DNA from 3 places in the Paractinoplanes abujensis genome. Region 1 is predicted to be linked to each of the others. Evidence: predicted binding sites of a transcription regulator. Region 1 holds the regulator's gene; each other region holds the start of a gene.
The links. The regulator HrcA, encoded in region 1, represses chaperone genes, less so after heat shock. The targets are predictions, from matches to a motif close to GGTTNGCACNCTCNNNNNGAGNGTGCNAACC.
Positions count from the first base shown of each region.

Region 2: the regulator HrcA is predicted to act here: its motif matches at 1,150-1,180, upstream of groES (co-chaperone GroES).
Region 3: the regulator HrcA is predicted to act here: its motif matches at 1,218-1,248, upstream of groL (chaperonin GroEL).

Region 1 covers NZ_JACHMF010000001.1:5,342,048-5,345,320, forward strand. Annotated here, with positions in the region: gene BKA14_RS24265 (hypothetical protein) at 1-255, opposite strand, end outside; gene dnaJ (molecular chaperone DnaJ) at 374-1,510, opposite strand; gene hrcA (heat-inducible transcriptional repressor HrcA) at 1,528-2,550, opposite strand; gene BKA14_RS24280 (DUF4870 domain-containing protein) at 2,702-3,273, shown strand, end outside.
Region 2 covers NZ_JACHMF010000001.1:5,962,319-5,965,591, forward strand. Annotated here, with positions in the region: gene BKA14_RS27140 (class I SAM-dependent methyltransferase) at 1-1,078, opposite strand, end outside; gene groES (co-chaperone GroES) at 1,313-1,621, shown strand; gene groL (chaperonin GroEL) at 1,693-3,273, shown strand, end outside.
Region 3 covers NZ_JACHMF010000001.1:7,272,591-7,275,863, forward strand. Annotated here, with positions in the region: gene BKA14_RS33280 (GNAT family N-acetyltransferase) at 1-146, opposite strand, end outside; gene BKA14_RS33285 (hypothetical protein) at 244-1,161, shown strand; gene groL (chaperonin GroEL) at 1,438-3,060, shown strand; gene BKA14_RS33295 (beta strand repeat-containing protein) at 3,130-3,273, opposite strand, start outside.

The DNA of each region.
Region 1 (3,273 bases):
CCGATAGAGCCGAGCCTGCCGACGACATTCGACGGCCCACCGAAGGGTCGCCACCCCCAGCTTCTTGTCCTCGCTGTAGGAGAGCGTCGGCATATCGATTAGATGGTGCTGATACAAGGCTTCCTGACGTTGCCTCGTTGCGCCGCGGAGCCGAGCGGTCTGCTGCCGCCAAATGCCTGGCAGAACGACCAAGAGGGCAATGGCGAAGGCGGCGAGAAGCTGGGCAGTGGTGGTGTAGAAATCCTCGCTCTCCACCACGGCAGCGTGGCACAGGACGGCAAACTGATCATTGCCGCTGACGCTGAGCCGAGTCAGCTGCTTGGGGGGCGACGGCACTGTACCCCCGCCACCCCACTACGCCACTCCGTCTCTTCTAGTGGCCGTTGAAAGCGTCCCGCATCCGGCTGAAGAACCCGCCCTGCTTGCTCAGCTCGGCCACGTCCTCGCCGCGGGTCTTGGCGAAGTCGCGCAGCATGCGTTCCTGGTCGCCGGTGAGCTTGGTCGGCGTCTTGACGTCGAGGTGCACGAAGAGGTCGCCGCGGCCCTGGCCCCGCAGGTGGGGCACGCCCTTGCCGCGGATGCGCAGCGTGGAGGCGGGCTGGGTGCCGGCCTTGACCTCGATGCCCTCCTCGCTGTCGAGCGTCTTGATCGTCAGGCGGGTGCCGAGCGCGGCCGCGGTCATCGGGAGCGTGACCCGGCAGTGCAGGTCGTCGCCCTTGCGCGAGTAGACGTCGTGCGGACGCTCGTGGATCTCGACGTAGAGGTCGCCGGGGGTGCCGCCGCCGGGGCCGACCTCGCCCTGCTGGGCCAGGCGGATGCGCATGCCGTCCTCGACGCCGGCCGGGATCTTGACGGTGAGCGAGCGGCGGGTGCGTACGCGGCCGTCGCCGGCGCAGGTCGGGCACGGGTGCGGGATGACCGTGCCGTGACCCTGGCAGGTCGCGCACGGGCGGGACGAGACGACCTGACCCAGGAACGTGCGCTGCACGCTCTGCACCTCGCCCCGGCCGCCGCACGTGTCGCAGGTGGCCAGGTGGGTGCCGGGGGCCGTGCCGGCGCCGGAGCACTGGGTGCACAGCACCGCGGTGTCGACGGTGATCGGGGCTTCGACGCCGAACGCGGTCTCGACCAGGTCGAGCTCGAGTCGCAGGATCGCGTCGGCGCCGGGACGGGTGCGCGGGCGCGGGCCGCGGGCGTTGCCGCCGGCCGCCGTGCCGAAGAACGCGTCCATGATGTCCTGGAAGCCGACGAACGGGCCGCCCGCGCCGCCGGGGCCGGGACCCCCGCCGCCCGGGGCGAGCGGGTCGCCGCCGAGGTCGACCATCTGACGCTTCTGGTCGTCCGAGAGCACCTCGTACGCCGCGTTGATGTCTTTGAACTTCTCGTGCGCTTCCGGATCGGGGTTGACGTCCGGGTGGTATTGCCGAGCCAGTTTGCGGTAGGCGCGCTTGATCTCGTCGTCGGTGGCTTCCCGGCTCACACCGAGAATGCCGTAGTAGTCCTTGGCCACGGGCTCCGCAATCCTCGTCAGTTCTGGGCTAGAAGGTCGCCCACGTAGCGGGCCACCGCGCGCACGGTCGCGATGGTGCCGGGGTAATCCATCCGGGTGGGACCGAGCACGCCGAGCCCCCCGACGATCGTCGCGCCGGGGCCATAGCCTGTGCTGACCACGGACGCCGACCGCAGGTTGTCGATCTGGTTCTCGTCGCCGATCCGGACCCGGGTGGTGCTCGGTTCCAGATCGCCGATGAGCTTGAGCAGGATGACCTCTTCCTCGAGGGCTTCGAGGACGGGGCGCAGCGTGCCCTGGAAGTCCAGCACGCCCCCACGTGTCAGATTAGCCGTGCCCGCCAAGGCGAGGCGTTCCTCACTGCGCTCGACGAGTGTCTCGAGCAACACCGAGGCCAGACAGGCCATGGTGCCGCGGCTGTCGGGGCTGCAGTCGTCGACCAAACCTTGCACGAGCGGCGGCGTGTCGGCCAGCTTCTGCCCGGCCAGTTTTTCGTTGACCCGGCGGCGCAGATCGGTCACGTCGTCGGCCGGCACGGGCGCGGGCAGCTCGACCAGGCGCTGCTCGACGCGGCCGGTGTCGGCGATCATCACCAGCATGAGCCGCGTCGTCGAGATCGGCACCAGCTCGAGGTGGCGCACCGACGAACGGGCCAGCGACGGATATTGCACCACGGCGACCTGGCGGGTCAGCTGGGCCAGGAGGCGCACCGTGCGATGCACCACGTCGTCGAGGTCGACCGCGCCGATCAGGAAGCGCTCGATGGCCCGCCGCTCGGCCGGGCTGAGCGCCTTGACCTTGGAGAGCCGGTCGACGAACAGCCGATAGCCGGCGTCGGTGGGCACCCGGCCGGCGCTGGTGTGCGGCTGCCGGATGTAACCCTCCTCCTCCAGCACGGCCATGTCGTTGCGCACGGTGGCCGGGGAGACGCCGAGCTGATGCCGCTCGACCAGGGATTTCGAGCCGACGGGCTCCTGCGTCTCGACGTAGTCCTCGACGATGGCCCGCAGCACCTCGAGCTTGCGGTCATCCAGACTCACAATGACCCCTCCCCCTTGGCACTCACGCGGACAGAGTGCCAGTCTACGTCGCCGCCGACGGGAGCGCGATGATCGAGCGCAGTGTCTATTCGCCGACTCGATCAGCATGTCGCTCTCGACCGCGTTGAACTGCGGCTCTACGGTGTCAGCCATGACTGAACCACCTCGCCCGCCCGGTGAAGGTAATCCGTACGACCCGACCACGCCGTTCAACCCATATGCGGCTAACGACCCGGTCTCCGGTTCGTCACCGCCTCCGCCGCCTCCGTACGGCGCGCCGCCGCCGTCCTCGGGTGGCCCTTATGGTGCGCCTCCGCCGACGTCGGGTGGGCCGTACGGTGCGCCTTACGGTGCGCCGCCGCCCTCGTCGGGTGGTCCCGGCTACGGTGGCCCGCCCCCGCAGTACGGCTATCAGCAGTCGCCCGGCGGCTACGGCCCCGGTCAGACCCAGGACGACAAGACCTGGATCATGATCGCCCACTTCGGCGGCGCGCTCGGCGCCCTCGTCGGCGGCGGCCTGTCCGGCTGGATCGTGCCGCTGATCGCCATGCTGGCCAAGGGCAACCAGTCCCCGGCCGTGCGGGCCGAGGCGGTCAAGGCGCTCAACTTCCAGATCGTGTGGTCGGTCGTCACGCTGATCGGGTGGGCCACCGCCTGCGCCGTCATCGGCTTCGTGATCATCCCGATCGCCGCGCTGATCGCCATCATCTTCGGTGTGATCGC
Region 2 (3,273 bases), 620 kb from region 1:
GCTCCAGGGCCGAGCCGCGCTTGCGGATCTCGAGCCGGCCCACACCACGCTCCCGCAGCAGGGCGCGCAGCCGCTTGAGCGAGAACCCGAGCACGTCAGTGATTTCCAACCTTCTCCCGTACGGGGTCAGGCGCGCGTCATCGGTGTAGACGTACGCGATGTCGGGGTCGGCCAGCCGCCCGCCGATGCTCTCGGCGAACTCGGCCACCAGATGGGACCGCACCACAGCGGGGTCAGGGTCGTACAGGAAAGCGCCGACACCACCCACGGGCGCCCGCAGCGTCCCGCTCCCGGTCAGCTCGACACCCCGTGCGCCGGACATTGCGGCGCTACCCGGCAGTAAAGTCGCGCGGCGCGGCGTCGCGGCGAGCGGCCCGCACCAGAACGCGGCCTCCACCAGGTCACCGCCCACACTCACCCACTCCCCCTCCGCGCCCGGCGGCAGCAAGTCGTGATCGATCCCCGGAGCCAGCTTGAGCACCGTACGGGGCACCCGGGCGGCCAGGCCCACGACGAAATCCCACGGCGGCGAGTAGGACTTCGGGTCGAAAACGCGCCCACGCCCGGCCTTCCGGCGCGCCGGATCGGCGAAAACGGCGTCAAATCCTTCCACCCGTACGGTCGTCGCGTCCGCGCATTCCACCCGGACCCGATCGCCCAGCCCCAGCGCCTCGACGTTGGCCGCGGCGAGCTCGGCCGTGACCGGGTCGGCGTCGACGGCGTACACCTCGATCCCGGCCCGCGCCGCGGCGATCGCGTCGGAACCCAGCCCGCAGCCGAGGTCGGCCAAGGTCTGCACGCCCGCCGCGGCCAGCCGGGCCGCCCGCCGGTTCGACACCACCGCCCGGGTCGCCTGTTCGAGACCGGCCCGCGTGAAGAACATCGACTCCGCGTCGGGGCCGAACTTGGCGGTCGCGCGGCGCCGCAGATCGACCTGCGTCAGCGCGGCCGCGGCCAGCTCGGGCGGCACCCCCCGCGAGCGCAGCGCGGACGCCGCGGCCAGCGGGTCCCCGGCGGCGATCTCGCTCGCCAGGGCCAGGGCGTTCACCCCTTCGGGGGTACGCAGTGAGGCGGTCACGCAGGCATTCTCCCCGGCCCCGTTTTGGTTGGCACTCTGGTTGACGGAGTGCTAGTTCCGGCCTAATCTCCGATTAGCACTCTCAACATGAGGGTGCCAGCCGCGAGCCCATCCGGGCCTGCGGCTTGGCACCAGGCGGACCGGCACCCGCGACGACGGCCCCGCCCGGTGGCATGAGGCATCAGTCCGGCCAGGCTTTCTGGTCGGCAAACCTGTACCCAGGAGGGTATGCCCGTGACTACCGCGACCAAGGTTGCGATCAAGCCGCTCGAGGACCGCATCGTGGTCCAGGCGAACGAGGCTGAGACGACCACGGCGTCGGGCATCGTGATCCCCGACACCGCCAAGGAGAAGCCGCAGGAGGGCACCGTCCTCGCTGTCGGCCCCGGCCGCATCGACGACAAGGGCAACCGCATCCCGGTTGACGTCAAGGTCGGCGAGACGGTCCTCTACTCGAAGTACGGCGGCACCGAGGTCAAGTACGCCGGCGAGGAGTACCTGGTGCTCTCCGCCCGCGACGTCCTCGCGGTCATCGAGAAGTGACCTACTGACAGTGCTGACCGCCCTGGCTCGTTCCTGACGGGCCAGGGCGTTGGTGCGTGAAGGGACCCCATATGGCGAAGATTCTCAGCTTCTCTGACGACGCCCGCCACCTGCTCGAGCACGGCGTCAACTCGCTCGCCGACACGGTCAAGGTCACCCTCGGCCCGCGTGGCCGCAACGTCGTCCTGGACAAGAAGTTCGGCGCGCCCACGATCACCAACGACGGTGTCACCATCGCCAAGGAGATCGAGCTCACCGACCCGTACCAGAACCTCGGTGCGCAGCTGGTCAAGGAGGTGGCGACCAAGACCAACGACGTCGCCGGCGACGGGACCACCACCGCCACCGTGCTGGCCCAGGCGCTCGTGCGCGAGGGCCTGCGCAACGTGACGGCGGGCGCCAACCCGATCGGCCTCAAGCGCGGCATGGACCAGGCCGCCGAGGTCGTCTCCAAGGCGCTGCTGGCCAAGGCCGTCGAGGTCGCCGACCACAAGGCGATCGCCAACGTGGCCACCATCTCGGCCCAGGACGCCACGATCGGCGAGCTCATCGCCGAGGCGATGGACCGGGTCGGCCGCGACGGTGTCATCACCGTCGAGGAGGGCTCGGCCATGGCCACCGAGCTCGACGTCACCGAAGGTCTGCAGTTCGACAAGGGCTTCATCTCGCCGAACTTCGTGACCGACGCCGAGTCGCAGGAAGCCGTCCTCGAGGACGCGCACATCCTGATCACGACCCAGAAGATCTCCAGCATCGAGGAAATGCTCCCGCTGCTGGAGAAGGTGCTGCAGTCCAGCAAGCCGCTGCTGATCATCGCGGAGGACGTCGAGGGCCAGGCCCTGTCCACGCTGGTGGTCAACGCGCTGCGCAAGACGCTGAAGGTGGCCGCCGTCAAGGCGCCTGGCTTCGGCGACCGCCGCAAGGCGATGCTGCAGGACCTGGCGATCGCCACCGGTGGCGAGCTGATCGCCCCCGAGCTGGGCTACAAGCTCGACCAGGTCACCCTCGACATGCTGGGCACCGCCCGGCGCGTCGTGGTCGACAAGGAGAACACCACGATCGTCGACGGCGGCGGCAAGTCCTCCGACGTCACCGACCGGGTCGCGCAGATCCGCAAGGAGATCGAGGCCTCCGACTCCGACTGGGACCGCGAGAAGCTCCAGGAGCGGCTGGCCAAGCTCTCCGGCGGCATCGCGGTGATCAAGGTCGGCGCCGCCACCGAGGTCGAGATGAAGGAGCGCAAGCACCGCATCGAGGACGCCATCGCGGCGACCAAGGCCGCGGTCGAGGAAGGCACCGTCCCCGGCGGCGGCGCCGCCCTGGCCCAGGTGGCCACGGAGCTCGACGGCGGTCTGGGCCTCACCGGCGAGGAGGCCATCGGCGTCACCATCGTCCGCAAGGCGCTGGTGGAGCCGCTGCGCTGGATCGCGCAGAACGCCGGCCACGACGGCTACGTCGTGGTGGGCAAGGTCGCCGAGCTGGGCTGGGGCCACGGCCTCAACGCGGCCACCGACGAATACGTCGACCTGGCCGCGGCCGGCATCATCGACCCGGTCAAGGTGACCCGCAACGCGGTCTCCAACGCCGTCTCGATCGCCGGTCTGCTCCTGACCACGGAAAGCCTCGTGGTCGACAAGCCGGCCGAGCCCGAG
Region 3 (3,273 bases), 1.9 Mb from region 1:
CGCTGCCGGAACGACTCGTGGGAGCGCTGGGCGGCCTGGGCCAGCGTCTCCAGGAAGGCCAGCGGGCTGTCGGCGAGCATCTCGAGCCGCAGCGCGCGCATCCGGGCCGCGTCCTCGGGGCGTATCCGGTGCACGTTCCAGCTCATGGCGTCCTGACTACCCGGATCCGGCGGGTGCGGCAACCCGGTTGCCGGGAATCGGACGGGGTGGCGGCACCGGCGTGTGCTGGGGCAAGGTGTCCGGGTGGAGCAGGGTGACGCGCGCATCTTCATGGTCGAGGCACCGGTGGTGGCCGCCGCCGACCCCTTCGACCCGGAGGGGCGCACGGCCGACCTGAGCTGGCGGCGCGACATCGCGCCGGAGCCACCGGTCGTCCACGACCCGCTCGTCGCCGGGCCCGGGTTCGGGCAGTGGGCGCGCCGGTTCGGCCGGGTCGCCGGGCGGCACGCGGCCCACCTGATCCCGGTCATGCTGCTGGTCGCGCTGCCCATGCACTTCTTCGTGGGCCGGGTCGACGACACGATCGTGGCCGCGCCCGCCCTGGCCGACCTGGTCGGCGGGTTCGGCCTGTTGCTGCTCCCGGCCATGTGGCTGGCCTATCTCGCGGTGTCCGCCCTGCCGCTCGTGCTCAGCCTGGCCGGCGCGGTCGGCGTGGCGCTGCCCGCGGCCGCCCAGGGCCGGCGGCCCCGCGCCCGCCGGGTCTGGTCGCTGGTCTCGATGCGGCTGCGCGCCCTGTGGTTGTGGTTCGCCGGGTTCGGCCTGCTCACCGGTGGCCTGCCGCTGCTGCTGACCGAGGAGCAGGTGGGTGCGGCGGGCGGCCTGGTGGCCATCGGATTCGCCGTCGGCTCGACGGTCGCGCTCACCTTCGGCGGGGTGCTCGGCTGCGTCGTGCTGATCGAGCGCGGGCGCGGTCCGCGGCGCGCGGCCCATCTGCTCTCGCACGCGCGCCCGGGCGGGCTGCTGGTCGCCGCAGCCGCGCTCACGGTGGTGCCGCGGGTGGCCGACTACGCGCTCGGCGGGTTCGCGGCCACGGCGGCCGGGGTCGTGCTGGTTCAGCTGTGGGCGATCGCCGCCCTGGTGACCTACGGGCAGGCCCGCCGGGCGGTCGAACCGGTGACCAGCCGTTCCCTGTTCGCGGAGCTCGACGCCCCGGAGGAGTGACCACCGCCCGGGGTCGAGGTTTCCTTGCACTCGCACCCCTGGAGTGCTAAACAAGTCATTGGCACTCGCGTCTGGTGAGTGCCAGCAGGTCGGGACGGTGGGGTCTCGGTCGCGGCGTCGCCATCGGCGCCGGGGCACGGGGCCGGTCGTCGCGGGCTATCCGGCTCGGCCTGAGGACGTCACGACGCCAGGTGGTGACGTCCGCAGAGTTCCGCACACGTGCGGGGGCGGGGCCACGCGGCCCGGCACCTCGAATGTCCAGGAGGACACAGCCGTATGGCCAAGATCATCGCATTTGACGAGGAAGCTCGTCGCGGCCTCGAGCGGGGCATGAACCAGCTCGCCGACGCCGTCAAGGTGACGCTCGGCCCCAAGGGCCGCAACGTCGTGCTCGAGAAGAAGTGGGGCGCTCCCACCATCACCAACGATGGTGTGTCGATCGCCAAGGAGATCGAGCTCGAGGACTCCTACGAGAAGATCGGCGCCGAGCTGGTCAAGGAGGTCGCGAAGAAGACCGACGACGTCGCCGGTGACGGCACGACGACGGCGACCGTCCTCGCCCAGGCGCTGGTCCGTGAGGGCCTGCGCAACGTGGCCGCCGGCGCCAACCCGATGGCCCTCAAGCGGGGCATCGAGGCCGCCGTGGCCAGCGTTTCCGAGGGCCTGCAGCAGCTCTCGAAGGACGTGGAGACCAAGGAGCAGATCGCTTCGACCGCCTCCATCTCCGCCGGTGACTCCACGGTCGGCGAGATCATCGCCGAGGCCATGGACAAGGTCGGCAAGGAAGGCGTCATCACCGTCGAGGAGAGCAACACCTTCGGCCTCGAGCTCGAGCTCACCGAGGGCATGCGCTTCGACAAGGGCTTCGTGTCGGCCTACTTCATGACCGACGCCGAGCGTATGGAGGCCGTCTTCGACGACCCCTACATCCTCATCGCGAACAGCAAGATCTCGGCGGTCAAGGACCTGCTCCCCGTGCTGGAGAAGGTCATGCAGGGCGGCAAGCCGCTCGTCATCATCGCCGAGGACGTCGAGGGCGAGGCCCTGGCCACCCTGGTCGTCAACAAGGTCCGCGGCACCTTCAAGTCGGTCGCCGTCAAGGCCCCCGGCTTCGGTGACCGCCGCAAGGCCATGCTGGAGGACATCGCCATCCTGACCGGTGGCGCCGTCATCAGCGAAGAGGTCGGCCTCAAGCTGGAGAACGCCGACCTGAGCCTGCTGGGCCAGGCCCGCAAGATCGTCATCACCAAGGACGAGACCACCGTCGTCGACGGCGCGGGCAACGCCGAGCAGATCCAGGGCCGGGTCAACCAGATCCGCGCCGAGATCGAGAAGTCGGACTCCGACTACGACCGTGAGAAGCTGCAGGAGCGCCTGGCCAAGCTGGCCGGCGGTGTTGCGGTCATCAAGGTCGGCGCGGCCACCGAGGTCGAGCTCAAGGAGCGCAAGCACCGCATCGAGGACGCCGTTCGCAACGCGAAGGCGGCCGTCGAGGAGGGCATCGTGCCCGGTGGTGGCGTCGCCCTGGTGCAGGCCGGCAAGACCGCGTTCGACAAGCTGGACCTGGCCGGCGACGAGGCCACCGGTGCGCAGATCGTCAAGGTCGCGCTCGACGCCCCGCTGCGTCAGATCGCCGTGAACGCCGGCCTCGAGGGCGGCGTCGTGGTGGAGAAGGTGCGCAACCTGGAGGCGGGTCACGGCCTCAACGCCGCGACCGGCGAGTACGTGGACCTGCTGGCCGCGGGCATCATCGACCCGGCCAAGGTCACCCGCTCGGCGCTGCAGAACGCCGCGTCGATCGCCGCGCTGTTCCTCACCACCGAGGCCGTCGTGGCCGACAAGCCCGAGAAGACCCCGGCCCCGGCCGGCGCCCCGGGCGGCGGTGACATGGACTTCTGAGTCCAGTCCTGGCAACACGAGAACGGCGGGTCGCCTGGCGACCCGCCGTTCTTGCCTTTCCGGAGTTCTTCAGAACCGGTGGCGACCCGGGCGGTGGCGGCCCGGACCCTGCAGGCCCAGCGCAGCCGTCAGTCGCAGCCGGTCACCCCCCGCCATCAGCAGGAACCCGCCGATCAGGACGGCGACGCCGCCGGCCACCACGACCGAGATGAT